Regions from separate parts of the Brachybacterium sp. NPDC056505 genome, predicted to be linked through region 2. Evidence: riboswitches for the same ligand, from Rfam matches in the RefSeq annotation. Region 2 holds a riboswitch; each other region holds the start of a gene.
The links. Region 2 has a riboswitch for thiamine pyrophosphate ahead of ACFQ53_RS04120 (MFS transporter). Riboswitches for the same ligand answer to the same signal wherever they lie in the genome.
Positions count from the first base shown of each region.

Region 1: another riboswitch for thiamine pyrophosphate. It lies ahead of thiM (hydroxyethylthiazole kinase); the one in region 2 lies ahead of ACFQ53_RS04120 (MFS transporter).
Region 3: another riboswitch for thiamine pyrophosphate. It lies ahead of ACFQ53_RS12285 (ECF transporter S component); the one in region 2 lies ahead of ACFQ53_RS04120 (MFS transporter).

Region 1 is NZ_JBHTSV010000039.1:13,096-18,467, forward strand. It holds gene thiD (bifunctional hydroxymethylpyrimidine kinase/phosphomethylpyrimidine kinase) at 1-633, shown strand, start outside; gene thiE (thiamine phosphate synthase) at 666-1,334, opposite strand; gene thiM (hydroxyethylthiazole kinase) at 1,331-2,185, opposite strand; TPP riboswitch at 2,332-2,427, opposite strand; gene ACFQ53_RS15175 (MFS transporter) at 2,722-4,056, shown strand; gene ACFQ53_RS15180 (TetR/AcrR family transcriptional regulator) at 4,151-4,882, shown strand; gene ACFQ53_RS15185 (fluoride efflux transporter FluC) at 5,116-5,372, shown strand, end outside.
Region 2 is NZ_JBHTSV010000004.1:18,709-24,080, reverse strand. It holds gene ACFQ53_RS04130 (MTH1187 family thiamine-binding protein) at 6-347, shown strand; gene orn (oligoribonuclease) at 387-2,309, opposite strand; TPP riboswitch at 2,371-2,463, shown strand; gene ACFQ53_RS04120 (MFS transporter) at 2,455-3,912, shown strand; gene ACFQ53_RS04115 (hydroxyethylthiazole kinase) at 3,909-4,838, shown strand; gene ACFQ53_RS04110 (thiamine phosphate synthase) at 4,835-5,372, shown strand, end outside.
Region 3 is NZ_JBHTSV010000024.1:41,781-47,152, forward strand. It holds gene ACFQ53_RS12270 (hypothetical protein) at 1-531, shown strand, start outside; gene ACFQ53_RS12275 (M13 family metallopeptidase) at 670-2,817, shown strand; gene ACFQ53_RS12280 (hypothetical protein) at 2,825-3,403, shown strand; TPP riboswitch at 3,721-3,827, shown strand; gene ACFQ53_RS12285 (ECF transporter S component) at 3,903-4,589, shown strand; gene ACFQ53_RS12290 (ATP-binding cassette domain-containing protein) at 4,586-5,372, shown strand, end outside.

The DNA of each region.
Region 1 (5,372 bases), on a different contig from region 2:
GACGCGGTCTTCGAGGACGTGCAGGTGGACGCCGTGAAGATCGGCATGGTCGCGAACGCCGCCATCGCGGGGGTCATCGCGGAGCGCCTGCGCCGCCACGGGGCGCGCAGGATCGTCCTGGATCCCGTGATGGTCGCCAAGAGCGGCGACCGCCTCCTGGACGAGGACGCGGTCGACGCTGTGCGCGAGCAGCTCGTGCCGCTGGCCGACGTCCTCACCCCGAACCTGCCCGAGGCTGCGGTGCTGCTGGGGGAGGAGCCCGACTGGAGCGAGGCGGAGATGCGCCGGCGCGCCCACGACCTGCTGGCCCTCGGACCGCGCCTCGTCCTCCTCAAGGGCGGCCACCTCGAGGGGTCGCCCACCAGCACCGATCTGCTGTGCGGGAGCGAGGGCATCGTCGAGCTGCCCGCCCCGCGCATCGAGACGACCAACGACCACGGCACCGGCTGCACGCTCTCGGCGGCGATCGCCGCCCGGCTGCCGCGCATGCCCGTCGAGGACGCCGTGCGCGGCGCCAAGGAGTACCTCCACGGTGCGCTCGCCGCGAGCGACCGGCTCGACGTGGGGCGCGGCCACGGACCGCTGCACCACTTCTTCGCGCTGTGGGAGGGCGAGGGGATCCCGGCGCGCTGACCCCGGCGCCGGCCCGCCCTGCGGACCCGGGCTCACCGGTCCGGCGCCGCCTCGGTCCAGGCCGCGCTGAGCACGCGAGACGCGCGCAGAGGATCGTCGGCCGCGCAGACCGCCGAGACCACCGCGCACCCCGAGGCGCCCGCGCGCCGCAGGGCCGGGACGTCGGCCGTGGTGATCCCGCCGATCGCGACGCTCGGCACCGGGGACGCGGCCGCGAGCAGCGCGAACCCCTCGACGCCGAGGGCCGGCGGATGATCCGCCTTGGTGGCGGTCGCGCGGATCGCGCCGATGCCCACGTGGTCGACGGTGCCCTCCGGCAGCGCGGCCACGGCGTCCAGATGCGCCGACGTGTTCGCGCTGAGCCCGATGACGGCGTCGGGCCCGAGCAGTTCTCGTGCACGGCGCACGTCCTCGTCGCCCTGCCCCAGGTGCACGCCGTCCACGCGTACCCCCTGCTCGCGCGCCGCGACGGCGGCATCCACACGGTCGTTCACCAGCAGCAGCGCGCGGGCGTCGATCACCCGCGCGAGACGCTCCAGCAGGCGCACGTGCGCGGCGAGGTCCGCGTGCTTCTCCCGCAGCTGCACCACGCGCGCACCGCCTTCGACGGCGAGTTCGACCGTGCGCACGATGCCGCGCGCACCGCACAGCGCGGCATCGGTGACGAGGTACAGGCCGAGGTCCTCGCTCGAGGGCCTCATGCGGCCCCGCCGCCGACCTGATCCGTGAGGCTGACGTGCAGGCGCCCGGGCGCGCGGAGCTCGTCCGGGCCGATGGCGGCGAGGGCGTCGAGGAGCCGGGGCGCGAAGGTGCCCGGCCCGTCGGCCCCGGAGGCGGCGCGCTCGGCCGCCGCGGAGTAGGCGGCATGCGCGGCGACGACGGCCTCGAGCGCAGGTGCTCCCTCGCTGCGCACGCCCAGGAAGGCCGCGATCACGGCGCCGAGGGCGCAGCCCCCGCCGGTCATGCGGGTCAGCATCGCACTGCCGCCGGCCACCTCCACGAGGGTGCTCCCGTCGGTGATGAGGTCGCGCTCGCCGGAGACCGCGACCACGGTGTCCTGCGTGCGCGCGAGGCGGGTCGCCGCCGCGACGGCCGCGTCGATCGGGTCGGAGGAGTCGACGCCCCGGCCGCCGCTGCCCTCGCCGGCGAGGGCGAGGATCTCCGAGGCGTTGCCGCGCACGGCCGTGGGCCTCTGGGCCACCAGCTCGGCAGCAAGCGGCGTGCGCACGCGCAGCGATCCGATCGCGACAGGGTCCAGGACCCACGGCGTCCCGGAGCGACGAGCTCCGGCGACCGCCTCGTGCATGGCCTCGCGCTGTTCGGGCGCGGGGGTGCCCAGGTTGATGAGAAGACCGTCGGCGACCGCGGCGAAGTCGCCGGCCTCGCCCACGATGTCGACCATCGCCGGGGCGGCGCCGATAGCGAGCACCACGTTCGCCGTCACGTTCGTGACCACGGAGTTCGTGATCGCGTGGACCAGCGGACCGCGCTCGCGCACCGCGCCCAGAAGGTCGCCGCAGCGGGCGGCGAGCCCTGCAGGATCGACGGGCATCGGGAGGCCTGCGGAGAGGTCGGCAGCGACCTTGGAGGCGCCGTCTGAGGGGGTTGCGGGGGCCATCGGGCTCCTCTCGTCGGGGCGAGGGGCCGGAGCGGCTGCGGCGTGTGATCGGCGAGGATCCTGGAGGATCGTCGGCACCCGGCCGCGGCTTCGGACATTCCCTACGCCAGCGCTGACTGGATCAGGTTCGACGGGTCTGCTCTCAGCCGCCATCGGCGGCACCCCGTGTCACGTGCCGATGAGCCTAGCGCGCTGGAGAGGACGCCGGGGCGCGCCGCCCGCTCCACGGCCAACACGACGCTCCGCGCGCCCGTGGCGCCACGGAATCCTGTGGTGCGCGCCTGTGATGTGCGGCACGGCGCTGCTCGGGGTGCCCAGCTCAGAGAGTCGGTCGGGCGTCCAGGACGTCCGTGCGGAAGGACGCGGCTCGACAAAATAGTTCATGGCAACTAATACTTTCGGAACGGTCGCACGGACCGCCCGCACACCGTCGCGAGCATCGCCCGACGGTCATGACGAAGGAGTCTCCCGTGTCCACTGCCGCACCCGATCTCGAGGTCGATCCGACCGTCGACCCGACGGGCAGCCCCAACATCCTGGGCCCGCGACTGCGCGTGCCCGCGATGGGCATCAAGCCGGACCGGAAGAAGCCGATCTGGTATGTCATCGGCATCTTCCTGGGGCAGTTCGGCCTGTTCGTCGCCCTGATGGGGCCCGCGACGGTGTCGGTCCAGATGAAGGCCCGCACGCTCTCGGACCTCCCGGCGGAGCAGGCCTCGATCGCGGCCGCCGCCCTCGCTCCGGGCGCGATCGCAGCGCTCGTCTTCAACGCCCTCGGCGGGCGCCTCTCGGATCGCACGCGATCGGGGCTGGGGCGGCGCCGACCGTGGATCATCGGCGGGGCCTTCGCGATGTGCGCGGCGATCCTCATCATGGCGATCGCGCCGAACGTCGTGGTGCTGGCCTGCGGCTGGTTCATCGCGCAGGCCTGCGCGAACATGGCGTACGCGGCATACACGGCCTCGCTCGCCGATCAGCTGCCGGACGAGCAGTACGGCAAGGTCTCCGGCATCGTGGGCATCGCCCAGAACTCCGCCATCATGGCCGCGACCTGGCTGGCCTCGTTCTTCGGTGGGACCATGGTGGGGTTGTTCATGATCCCCGCCGTGCTCGGCTTCGTGCTGGTGACCGTCTACGCGCTGATGATCCCGGATCCGGTGCTCAAGCAGAACCGCTACCCGTTCAACGTGCGCGAGCTGGTCACCTCGTTCTGGACCAACCCCCTGAAGTTCCCGGACTTCGGACTGGCCTGGTGGGGCCGGTTCATGATCATCCTGGCCTCCTACCTGTTCATCAGCTTCCGCGTGCTGTTCATGACGAACCACCTGGGGCTCGAGGACGCGGCGGCCGCCACCGCGGTCGCCACCGGCGTCACGATCTACACGGTGCTGTCCATGGTCGCCGGGCTGGCCGCCGGGTGGATCTCCGACCGGATCGGGCGTCGCAAGGTGCTCGTTGCGGGGTCGATCCTGGTCTTCGGACTGGGCACCTACATGCTCGCCCACGTCGACTCGGTCGGGGGGTTCTTCCTGTGCGAGGCCATCGTGGGCCTCGCCTACGGGACCTACCTCGCCGTCGACCTCGCACTCGTGTTCGAGGTGCTCCCCGACCGCAGGACGGCGGGCAAGGACCTGGGCGTCTTCAACATGGCCAACGCCCTGCCGCAGTCGATCGCCCCGGCCCTGGGCGGGATGCTCCTCGCGCGCATCGGCGGGGGCACCGACTTCACGGTGCTCTTCGTGGCCGCCGCGATCTCGGGCGTCATCGGCGCTGTGCTCACGATGTTCATCCGCGGCGTGAAATAGTAGGGGCGACACATTGATGACGGGCCGGTGCGGCACGATCGCACCGGCCCGCTCTCGTCCCAGGTCGACGGAGACCTGTGCCGAAGGGGAGCCCATGAACACCGACCAGACCACGCGCGCCGCCGCGACCGCGAGCGCCGCCGAGGGGACCGTCGCCGCGCGCGAGCCGCGCGAGCGCAGCACCGCCAAGGGGCCGGCCGCCGAGAAGCGTCCGGTCCGTCGGCGCCCGGGACGGCCCCGCGGGCAGGACTCCGCGGTGGTCCGCGAACAGGCGCTGCAGACCGCCGTCGACCTCATCGCCCGTCAGGGCTTCGGAGCGACCTCCATGGCGCAGGTCGCCGAGGGCGCCGGGATCTCGCCGTCGGGCCTCGCCCATCACTTCCCCTCGAAGAAGGCGCTGCTGGGGGCCGTGCTCGCCCATCGCGACGCCGTGGACAGCGACCCCATGCCGCCCGAGGGATCCACGCCGTGGTCCGCCTTCGACCATCTCGTGCACGTGGCCGGGCTGAACATGCAGCGCCGCCAGATCGTGCTCCTCTACGCGACGGTCACGGGCGAGGCCACCACCCCCGACCACCCCGCGCACGAGTGGATGCTCGATCACTTCGAGGCGGTCATGGAGTCGCTCATGCGCTGCCTGCGCCTGGACCAGGAGAAGGGCGACGTGCGCGAGGACGCCCCCGTGGAGCGCATCGCCCGGGAGACGGTCGCCCTCATGGACGGCCTGCAGCTGCAATGGCTCATCGACCCCTCGGTGGACATGGCGGAGATCCTCGGGGACCACGTCACGCGGCTCAAAGAGGCCTGGGGGACGGGGCGGGACTGACGTCCGCTCGGGGCGGAGAGCCGCACGCGACCGGCAACGACTTGCCCCGTTCGGCCCGGGCGGCGTTCAATGGTGCGCGTCGGCCGCCCTCGGGCGCGCCGGCACGGCGGTGGGGCCCGCCGTACCCAACCTCGAAGATCGACAACGGTCCCTGTTCGCTCCCGGAGCGCGGCCCTCGCGCGCCGGGATCCGGCGGTCGCGCGCGCCCGCCCGACTCTGAACAGGAGTGATCCGTGACCCGACCCGAGGACCCGCATCCCGAGATCCCGCTCGACCCCGACGCCGAGAGCCCCGACCCCCCGGGCGGCACGACAGCGCCGAGCGACACCACTGCGCCGGGCGACACCACAGCACCCGACGTCCTCCTCCCAGCGCGCGTCCGACCCCTGCATCTGCGGCCGGTCTCGATCGCCCTGGTGCTGATCGGCGGGACGCTCGGCACGGCCGCCCGCGAGGCCCTGACGCTCGCCGTCCCCGAGCTCGGCGGAGT
Region 2 (5,372 bases):
GGGGCATGATCATCGCCTTCTCCGTTCAGCCCACCGGTGAGCCCTCCGATCCCGGCCTCACCCGCGACCTCGCCGAGGGATCCGACGCCGCGAGCGTCCACGACGCCGTCGCCGCCGCCGTCCGCGTGGTGCGGGAGTCCGGGCTCCCGCACCGCACCAGCTCGATGTTCACCGAGATCGAGGGCGACTGGGACGAGGTGATGGACGTGGTGCGGCGCGCGACGGCCGAGGCCGGCCGCTTTGGCTCGCGCGTCTCCCTCGTGCTCAAGGCCGACATCCGCCCCGGCCATGAGGGCGAGCTCGACGGGAAGATCGAGCGCCTCGACGCCGCCCTCGACCGGAACTGAGGGCGGCGCCGCACGTGAGGGCGGCACCGCCCGGCTGACTCAGCCGATCTCGTCGACCAGGCCGTCGCGGACGGCGGCGGCCATGGTCGGGGTGACGGGCAGTCGCGGGATGAGCGTGGCCTGGTAGGCGTGGTAGATGTCCGGCTTGCCCTCCCAGGTGCGCGCCTGGGGCTGGTTGCGCCGGTCCAGCTCGTGGTGCCAGCTGCCCCGCTCGGGATCCAGCAGGAACTCGCTGACGTACTCCCACCAGGCCTGGTAGCGGTCGGCCCACTTCGCCTCGCCCGTCACCTGGAACATCACGGCGGAGGCAGCCGTGGCCTCGGCGGCGACCCAGTGCATGCGCTCGTGCACCACGGGGGTGCCGTCCCAGTCCACGGTGTACGGGAAGCCGGGCTCCCCGTCCATGCCGAAGGCGTCGTCGGCCCGTGCCATGAGGGCGTTCGCGGCCTCGAGCATCCACTCGGGGGCGTCGCCGTCCTTCGCGAGCAGTGCGGCGCGGCCGTGCAGGACCAGGCGGGACCACTCGAGCCAGTGGCCGACGGTCGCGCCGTAGGGGCGGAAGGGATCGGCGGGCTTGTCCTCGTTGAAGTCCAGGATCGGGTTCCACGAGGTGTCGAAGTGCTCGGGCAGCAGCCAGTCCTGCTCGCGCGCGAACTCGTCGATCGCGCGGGTCATGATGCCCACGGCGCGGTCCAGCCAGCGGCGGTCGCCGGTGACGTCGGACGCGGCGAGCAGCGCCTCGGTGGTGTGCATGTTCGCGTTGATGCCGCGGTAGTCCTCGCAGACGGCGAAGGCACGGTCGAAGGTATCCACGCTCATCCCCGCCTCCTCGTCGTAGAACTTCGCGTCGAGGACGCCCAGGGCCTCCTCGAGCAGCTCGGCGGCGTGCGGACGGCCGGCGGCGGTCGCGGAGGCGGCGGCGAGCACCACGAAGGCGTGCGCGTAGGCCTCCTTGGCGTCGTCGATGACCGTCTCGCCGGAGATCTTGGAGTACCAGCCGCCGTGCTCCTCGTCCTTGAAGACGGTGCGCAGGGACTCGATGCCATGGTCGACGAAGCGCCCGTACTCGGGGCTTCCCAGCATCGTGGCGAGCGCGAAGCAGTGGGTCATGCGGCAGGTCACCCAGAGCTCTGCCGGCTTGTCGCCGTCGAGCTCCCCGTTCTCGTCGAGCCAGCCGAAGCCGCCGTCCTCCCGCAGCGACTCGGCGCCGAAGACGAGCAGCTCCTCGCCCTCGGAGTCCAGCCAGGTGCGGTGGGTGGCGCGCTGCAGCCACGGCACCGATGGCGCGGAGGATCCCGCGGCGCCGGCGGCCGCGTCGTCGGACCCGTCGGCGCTCTCGCCGTCGACGGCGAGCTCGAAGGTGCGCGCGGCGGCCTGGGCCTGCGAGGTCGTCGGCCCGGGATCGGCCACGAACAGCACCTCGCGGTAGTACTTGAGCTCCTGGATGGACTCGCGGATGTCGGCGAGGGCGCGGTGGCCGCCGTGCTTGGCGGGCGTGTTGTAGAAGACGCGGGGGAACCAGCGCTTGGCGAGCTCCTTGAGGCTCGAGACGTCGATCGTGCGGTAGGAGAGCCAGGCGGCGAACTCCGGCACGTCCTTGTCGAGGAACACGCGGTCGGTGCCCACGGAGTTGCCCGCGAGCGGCGCCTTGCCGGCCTCCGGGCAGTGCTCGCGCACGTAGGCCAGGCACTGCTCCTGCGCGGCCTCGAGGGTGATGCCCGCGTCCAGCTCCTCCAGCAGCCCTGAGTTCGTGTGCATGGTGCGCACGAAATCGCCCATCTGCTCCAGCGCCTCGGCCGGGGGTTTGACGACGACGTCCACGCCCTCCCCGAGGATGTTCAGGTCACCATCGGTGACCAGGACGGCGATCTCGACGAGCGCGTCCTTCTCCTTGTCCAGTCCGGTCATCTCGCAGTCGACCCAGACGATGCGGTCGGCAGTTCCACGGTTCGAAGTGCTCACGTGGCAAGGGTAGTCGCCGCGGACGGCGCCGCGTCGCCGCCGACGGCTCTGGAATACTGGCGCGCCGGACACGGGGTGCGCCGCGCGCGCTGAGATCACACCCGTGGAACCTGATGCAGTTCGCACTGACGAAGGGATGTCCGCCATGCGGTCACGTCTGCCCGAGAGCCCGCCCACGACCGCCGCCGCGGTCCACACGCCGTCGGCCGGGCCGACGCCGATGCCGCAGCTGCCGCCCGAGGGCCGCGCCGCCCTGCGCGCCGGGGTGGTCGGCAACTTCATCGACAACGTCCACGTGTTCCTGCCGCTGACCGCGCTGACCCCGGCGCTCGCCGTCGTCGCGGGCCCGGGGATCGCCGCCACCACCGGAGCGATCGTGGTGATCGCGATGATGCTCGGCCGGCCCGTCGGCGGCATGGTCTTCGGCAGGATCTCGGACCGCCTGGGGCGCACCCGCACCACGAAGGTCGCGATCACCGGCACCGCCGCCTGCGCCCTCCTGATCGCCGCCATGCCCACCCACGAGCTGCTGGGCGTGGGAACGATCGGCCTGATCCTCGCCCTGCGGTTCCTCGGCGGGATCTTCGTGGCCGGCGAGTACTCGGCCGCGATCCCCCTGGCCATGGAATGGTCGGCCCCGCGCCGGCGCGGCCTCATGAGCGGGCTCATCCTCTCGATGGCGCCCTGGGCGCAGGCCGCGATCGCCTTCGCGACCGCTGCGCTGCTGCTGGTCCTGGGGCCCGACGCCTATGCCGCGTGGGGCTGGCGCGCACTGTTCGTGCTCGGGGCGCTCGCCTCGCTCGGCATGCTCGCCTACTACCGGCGGCGCGTGGTCGATGCGCCGACGACGCGACGAGTGATCGAGGAGCGGGAGGGCCAGGATCCCTCGACGGACGACGGCCCGCTCCTGGCCGACGAATCCCTGGCGGACGAGGGGCCCGCAGCCTCGGGCATCGCGGCCATGCTCCGCGGACGCTGGGCGCGCGCCTTCTGGCAGGTGTTCACCCTGATGACGGGCCTGTGGCTGCTCACGAACACGACCGTCATCATGCTCACTGCCCAGCTCGGCCAGGATACGGGTCTGTCGGCGACCAGCGTCTCGGTCGCGATGGGCATCGCCTCGTGCGCGCAGGCGCTCGCGATGGCGCTCGCCGGGCATCTCTCCACCAGCACCGGCAGGCGCCGACTGTTCGTCCTGTGGGGGATCGCGGCGACCGTGCTGGGCCCGGTGCTGTGGTGGATGGCGGTCGGCTCGAGCACGCTGGCCGGTGCCGCCGTGCTCGCCGCCGCGCTGCAGGTCGTCACCGTCGCCGCGTACGGACCGGTCTCCGCCTACCTCTCCGAGCGCTTCCCGACGTCGGTGCGCTCTACCGGGTACGGGATGGGCTACAGCCTCTCGCTGATCCTGCCCGCGCTCTACCCGTTCTACCTGCCCGGGCTCTCGGCGCTGCTCGGGGTGCACGCCGCGGTGCTCGGACTGCTCGTGCTCGGCGGCGTCCTCCTCATCGTCGGTGCGGCGCTCGGGCCCCGGCTGTCGGCGGCGGAGATCGACGGGGACCTCGACGCGGTCGCCGACCGCGGCAGCCGGGGGAGCGGGCGATGAGAACTGATCCGCACCCTCGCGAAGACCACGACGTCGACGATGACGCCGCGCTCGGTGACGACCCGGACCTGCGCGAGGTCGCCCCGGTGCTCGCCGAGGTGCGCCGGCATCCGCCGCTCGTCCACTGCCTCACCGCGACGGTGTCGATGGGCATCGTGGCCGACGGTCTGCTCGCCGCGGGCGCCCGCCCGATGATGACCGAGACCGAGGCCGAGGCGCCCGTGGTCACAGGGGCGGCCGACGCGCTGCTCGTGAACCTCGGGACCCTCAGCACCGATGCGATGTCGGGCATCCCCGCGACCGTGGCCGCGAGCATCGCGGCCGGTCACCCCTGGGTGCTCGATCCGACCGCGATCGGGCGCGCGCCCGTGCGCACGCCCCTCGCCCGCGAGCTCGTGGGCCTGCGGCCGGACGTGGTGCGCGGGAACGCCTCGGAGATCCTCGCGCTGCGCGGCGGGACCGGCGGACGCGGCGCCGACGCGAGCGACGGAGCCGAGAGCGCCCACGGTGCCGCCCGCGAGATCGTCGCTCTCACCGGCGGAGCCGTGGCCGTCTCGGGGCCCGTCGACTGGATCGTCGGTGCGGGTGCAGTCATGGCCGATGGGGATCGCACACCGGGGATCGAGGTCCGACGCGGGCATGCGTTGCTCACGCGCGTCACCGGCACCGGCTGTCTGCTCGGGGCGCTCACCGCCGCGTGCCTCGTCGCGGTCGAGAGGAGCGGGCCTGACGACTCGCCCGTCGGGCCCTCGGACCTCACCACCGCCGCCGCCCGCGCCGCTCACGCCGCGACCGTGTGGCTCGACGTCGCGGGGGAGCGAGCCGCGCGCCGCGCGCCGCGGCCCGGCGCCTTCCGCACCGCCCTGCTCGACGCCCTCGACGAGATCGGCGAGCACGCCCTGGAGATCACCACGGAGGACCGATGACCCACGACCACGACCACGACCACGACCACCCGGGCCTGGACGGGGACGGGGCGGCCCCGGCGCCCCTCGACCTGCGCTGCTATCTCGTCACCTCCGGGACCGATCGCCGCACCGTGGAGACCGCGGCGGCCGCCGCCGTTGCCGGCGCGGGCGTCGTCCAGGTCCGTGCGAAGGGGCTCGAGGCCCGTGAGCTGCTCGGTCTCGTGACCGCGGTGGGGCGTGCCGTCGGCTCCACCGCGCCCACCTGCCGGGTTCTGGTCGACGACCGGGCGGACGTGGCCTTCACTGCCCGGGCGTGCGGCGAGCACGTGCACGGTGTCCACCTCGGCCAGGACGATCTGCCCGTCGCCGGGGCCCGCGCCCTGCTGGGCCCGGACGCGATCATCGGGCTGACCACGGGGACCCTCGACCTCGTGAGGTCCGCCGAGACCCAGGCGGAGCTGCTCGACTACGTGGGTGCCGGCCCCTTCCGGCCCACGCCCACGAAGGAGTCGGGACGCACGCCCCTGGGCATCGACGGCTACCGGACGCTGC
Region 3 (5,372 bases), on a different contig from region 2:
TCGAAGGTGCAGAGGCGCCTCGCGGTCAACCCCGGACCGATGGCGGTGCGCTCGACCGTCGAGGAGGTGCTGCGCCTGGCCGCGGTGCTCTTCGCGGGGCTGCTGTGGCCCTCGGAGGCCGTCGGCCCCATGGGCATCTGGCTCGGGCTCGGCGCGGCGCTGGTCTGGATCGTCCTGGCCACCGCGCAGACGGTGAGCGCACGGCGCCGGATCGCCGCGCCCTCCGCGTGGGCGACCGAGGCCGTCGGCACCTTCCTCACAGAGAAGGTGAGCGTGCCCCGCTCGATGGTGCTGCGCGTCCTGGACGTCGTGGGCACCGCGCTCTTCCAGATCGGTGCGACCGTGCTGATCGTGCTCTCCCCCGTGCTCACGATCGGCACCATCGTGCTGTCGATCGCGACGGGCCTGTCCACCCTGATCCTGCAGCGCCGCAGCCCGGGCGAGCGCACGCACACCCTGTGGGCGTACGCGCCCTTCGGGATCGGCGTGCTCACCGCCGCGCTCGCGCTGCTGGGACTGTCCACCCTCTGATCCACAAGATCGGGTCGGCCCACGGCGCGCGGAGCGCGTCAGCCATCGACCCGGCCGGCGGGAGCGGCGTCGCTTCGCCGCCCCCGCGCCCGTCCCACCGCCCGGCCCGACGCCGCCCTCCCCGACGAAGGAGTCACCATGACCGATGCCGTCCCCTCCGACAGCGCCACGACCGCAGCACCGACCGGCTCCGAGGTCCGCTCGGGCCTGGACCGCAGCGGTGTCGAGGACTCGATCCGCGTGCAGGACGACCTGTTCGGGCACGTCAACGGCGCCTGGCTCGCGGAGCACGAGATCCCCGCCGATCGCGCCTCCGACGGGGAGTTCCGACGCCTGCGGGACCTTGCGGAGGAGCGCGTGCGCGCCATCGTCGAGGAGGCCGCCGAGGATCCCGAGCTCGCTGACCTGCTCGCGGCGGGCGATGCTCCGGAGACGGATCGTGGACGCGTGGGCCTGCTCTACCGGCTGTTCATGGACGAGGACGCGGTCGAGGCCGCCGGCGCCGCACCGCTCGCACCGATGCTCGAGGAGGTCGCGTCCACGACCTCGCTCGCGGACCTGGTGCGCCTGCTCGCCTCCCCCGTGGCCGGCACCAGCGCCCTGCACGCCTACGTGTGGACGGATGACGACGACTCCTCCCGCTACCAGGTGAAGCTGCACCAGGGCGGGCTGGGCCTGCCCGACGAGTCCTACTACCGCGAGGGTTCCTACGCACCGATCCGCGAGGCGTACGTCGGCCACCTCGCACGTCTCGCCGATCTCGCCTCCCTGCCCGGCCGCGAGGGCCTCGTCGCCGGGGACTCGAGCGACCTGGCCCGCGCGGTCATGGACTTCGAGACGCGGCTCGCGGCGTGCCATGTGGACCGGGTGCGCCTGCGCGACAGCGAGAAGTCGAACAACCCGATGGACGCCGCGCAGCGGGAGGCCCTCGCCCCCGCGTTCCCCTGGGACGCCTACGTCGAAGGCACGGGCGCGCCGGCGGGCGCCTTCGACGTGGTCTGCGTGAGCCAGCCCGAGTTCGTCGAGGCCGTCGCCCCGCTGCTCGCGGCCGAGGACCTCGCCGTGCTGCGCACCTGGGCCGCCCTGCACACCGTCGGCGCCTTCGCCCCGTACCTCTCCTCGGCCTTCGTCGAGGAGGACTTCGACTTCTCCGGTCGCACCCTCTCCGGCGCCGAGCAGCTGCGCGAGCGCTGGAAGCGCGGCATCTCGCTGGTCGAGGGGGCCGTGGGATTCGCGATCGGACAGGACTACGTGGCCCGGCACTTCCCGCCGCACCACAAGGCGCGCATGCAGGAGCTCGTCGGCGCGCTGCTGGACGCCTACCGGGAGTCGATCTCGACGCTCGAATGGATGACGCCGGGCACCCGCGAGAAGGCCCTCGCCAAGCTCGAGCTGTTCACCCCGAAGATCGCCTATCCCGACGTGTGGCGCACCTACGACGGCCTCGTGCTCGACCCCCACGACCTCGTCGCCTCGGTCCGCGCCGCCCGCGCGCACGACGCCGCCCACGACTTCGCGAAGCTCGCCGGGCCCGTTGACCACGACGAGTGGCACATGACCCCGCAGACGGTCAACGCCTACTACAACCCGGGCGCGAACGAGATCGTCTTCCCCGCCGCGATCCTCGAGCCGCCGTTCTTCGACGCCGAGGCCGAGGACGCCGTGAACTTCGGCGGCATCGGCGCCGTGATCGGCCACGAGATCGGGCACGGCTTCGACGACCAGGGCTCGAAGTACGACGGCGAGGGCAACCTGCGCTCGTGGTGGACCGACGAGGACCGCGAGGCATTCGAGCAGCGCACCCGCGCGCTCATCGACCAGTTCGACGCCCTCACCCCGCGCGTGCTGCGCGAGCAGGCGGAGGTGAAGGCGACTGGCGGGGACGACGCGGTCGGCGCGGATGGCGCAGACGGTGAGGACGGCGAGGTCATCGGCGGCGACGAGCTGCCCCATGTCAACGGAAGCCTCACGATCGGCGAGAACATCGGCGACCTGGGCGGCCTCACCATCGCGATCAAGGCCTACCTCGCGCGCTCCGGCGGGAACCCGCCGCGGATGGACGACCTGAGCGGCCTGCAGCGCGTCTTCTGGTCCTGGGCCACGGTGTGGCGCGCGAAGTCCCGCGCGCAGGATGCGGCGCGCATGCTGGCGATCGACCCGCACTCCCCCGCCGAGTTCCGCTGCAACGCGATCGCGAGCAACCTCGACGCCTTCCACGCGGCCTTCGACGTGCGCGAGGACGACGCGATGTACCGCGCGCCCGAAGACCGCGTGAGCATCTGGTGAGGACACCGTGAGCAGGCCGGAGGCGCCCTTCCACGTGGGGCGGACGACTCCCGGCGCGGTGGGCTGGACCCGCATCGGCATGAGCGCCGCGATCGGTGTCGGCATCGCCGGGTACGCGATCGCTTGGGCGCGCGGCGAGACGGTCGTGCTGGGCCTGGTGCTCGCCCTGGCCGTGCTCGTGTACGCCTTCTGGTCGTGGATGCGGCTCGCCACCCGGTTCGTGGTCGACGGCGACGGGCTGACCGTAGGCCTCGGCGGGTTCCTGCCGCGCCCCGCCTGGCCCGTCGCCGACTTCCGCGCCGTGCAGCTGCGCCGCATCCCGGGCGAAACGCTCGGCGTGACGGTGGGCGGGCTCGGCTGGCGCCGCGGGCGCGTGCTCGCGCCGGACCGCGGGACCCTCGAGGCCCTGCCCGGGCGCAAGGTCTTCACCACCGGCGAGCAGCAGTCCGCGTACCGCCTGATGGTCTCCCGTCCCGGCACGCTCGTGGAGATCATCGGCCGGGAGGGCACGAGCTTCCTGCTCTCGCCCGACGATCCCCGCGCCGCGGCCGAGGCGATCGACCAGGCCATCCGCGCGCGCCGCTGATCCGCGGGGCGGCCCGTCGGCGGCCCTTCGGCGGCCCTTCGGCGGCCCGTCGGCGGCCCGTCGTCCCGTGAGAAGTACGAAACGGTTGCCATGAGCGCTCTTGGCAACCGTTTCGTACTTCTCGTGCTCGTTCGGGAGCCGGATGCGACTCGGCCGTCGGGCCCCGCCGCCTCATACAGGTCCGCTGCGGTCTCCCGGCGCCGGCCCCGACGCCGCCCCAGCCCCACCCGGCGCGGCGCGGCCCGGCGCGGCCCGGGCGATCTGGCGCACACACCGAGGGCGCTCCGACGGCGCCGCGCGATATCATCGACGCTGACATCCACAGACAGGGGAGCACCGCAGAGGTGCTGAGAGTGCGCACCGAGCGCAGACCCTCGAACCTGATCCGGTTCAGACCGGCGTAGGGAGTCGGGATTCTTCTGCGATGTCCGCCGCGCCGGGTGCCTGCATCCGGGGCCGACGGGCCTCGCGGCCCCTTCCGCATCGGAAGGAGAACCAGATGTCGACCAGCTCCACCCCCGCCGCCCCCTCCGGGCGCGCCGAGAAGACCACGCAGGCCCGCGCGTCCTCGGCATCGACGGGCCAAGCCCTCGCACGTCGGCCGCTGCTGGCCTATCGCACCGTGGACCTCGTGCTGACGGTCGCGATCGGCGTCGTCTTCGCCTTCGTGTTCCTCGCCTGGGGGCAGGTGTACACGCTGTTCACACCTCTGCAAACCGTCCTGCCGCCGTCGGTGGGCCTGCTCGCGGGCGTGTGGTTCCTGCCCGCGCTGGTGGCCATGCTCATCGTGCGCCGTCCCGGCGCGGCCGTGCTGGCCGAGGTCATCGCCGCCGTCCTCGAGATGGCCCTCGGCGGACAGTGGGGCATCGGCACCGTGGTCAGCGGCCTGCTGCAGGGCGGAGGCGTCGAGATCGCGTTCCTCGTCACCGCCTACCGCCGCTTCACCCTGCCCGTGGCGATCGCCGGCGGCGTGCTCTCGGGGATCCTCGAATGGGTCTACGAGCGCTTCTCCTACTACCCCGAGTGGTCCTGGGCCTCGGCCTGGGCGCTGCTGGGCTTCTTCATCGTCTCCGCGGCGCTGCTGTGCGGGGTGCTGGGATGGCTGATCGTGCGCGCCCTCGGCGCGACCGGCGCCCTGAGCGCCTTCCCGGCCGGGCGCCAGTGGGGACGGCGGTCGCGCGCATGAGCGCGGGGGCGACGGTGATCGGGACGGGCTCCGGGGCCGACGGGGCGCGCGGCGACGCGTCCCCCGCCGGAACCGGTCCCGTATCCGGCGCCGCCGTGGCGCTCGGCCTCGACGCCGTCACCTGGACACCGTCGACCCGCTCCCGGCCGACGGTCGACGACCTCACCCTGAACATCCCCGCCGGTCAGCGCGTGCTGCTCACGGGTCCCAGCGGCGGGGGCAAGTCGACGGTGCTCCGTGCCCTCACGGGCCTGCTGGACACCAGCACGGGCGACCTCTCGGGCGAGGCCCCCGGCCCCACCCGTCCGGGCGAGCGCGGCCTGCTCCTGCAGCAGCCGCTGCACGCCCTGATCGGTGGCAGCGCCGGCCGAGACGCAGCCTTCGGTCCCGAGAACGCAGCGCTGGACCGCGAGGAGATCCAGCACCGGGTGACCTCCGCCCTGCACGTCGCGCACGCCGGAGTGGACGCCGCGGCCTCGCCGTGGGATCTCAGCGGAGGGCAGCAGCAGAGGCTCGCCCTCGCCGGCTCCCTTGCCCTGGATCCCGGTGCGCTGCTGCTGGACGAGCCGCTGAGCATGCTCGATCGGCCGACGGCCCGCGAGGTCCGCGCCGCGATCCTGGACGCGGTCGGTGATCGCACCCTGGTGGTCGCCGACCACGACGCCGACGGCTGGACCCCGCACGTGGACCGCGTCATCGTGCTCGGAGCGCAGGCGCACGTCCTGGCCGACGGCTCCCCTGAGGACGTGCTCGACGCGGCCGATCCGGCGGGTGCGACCGGTC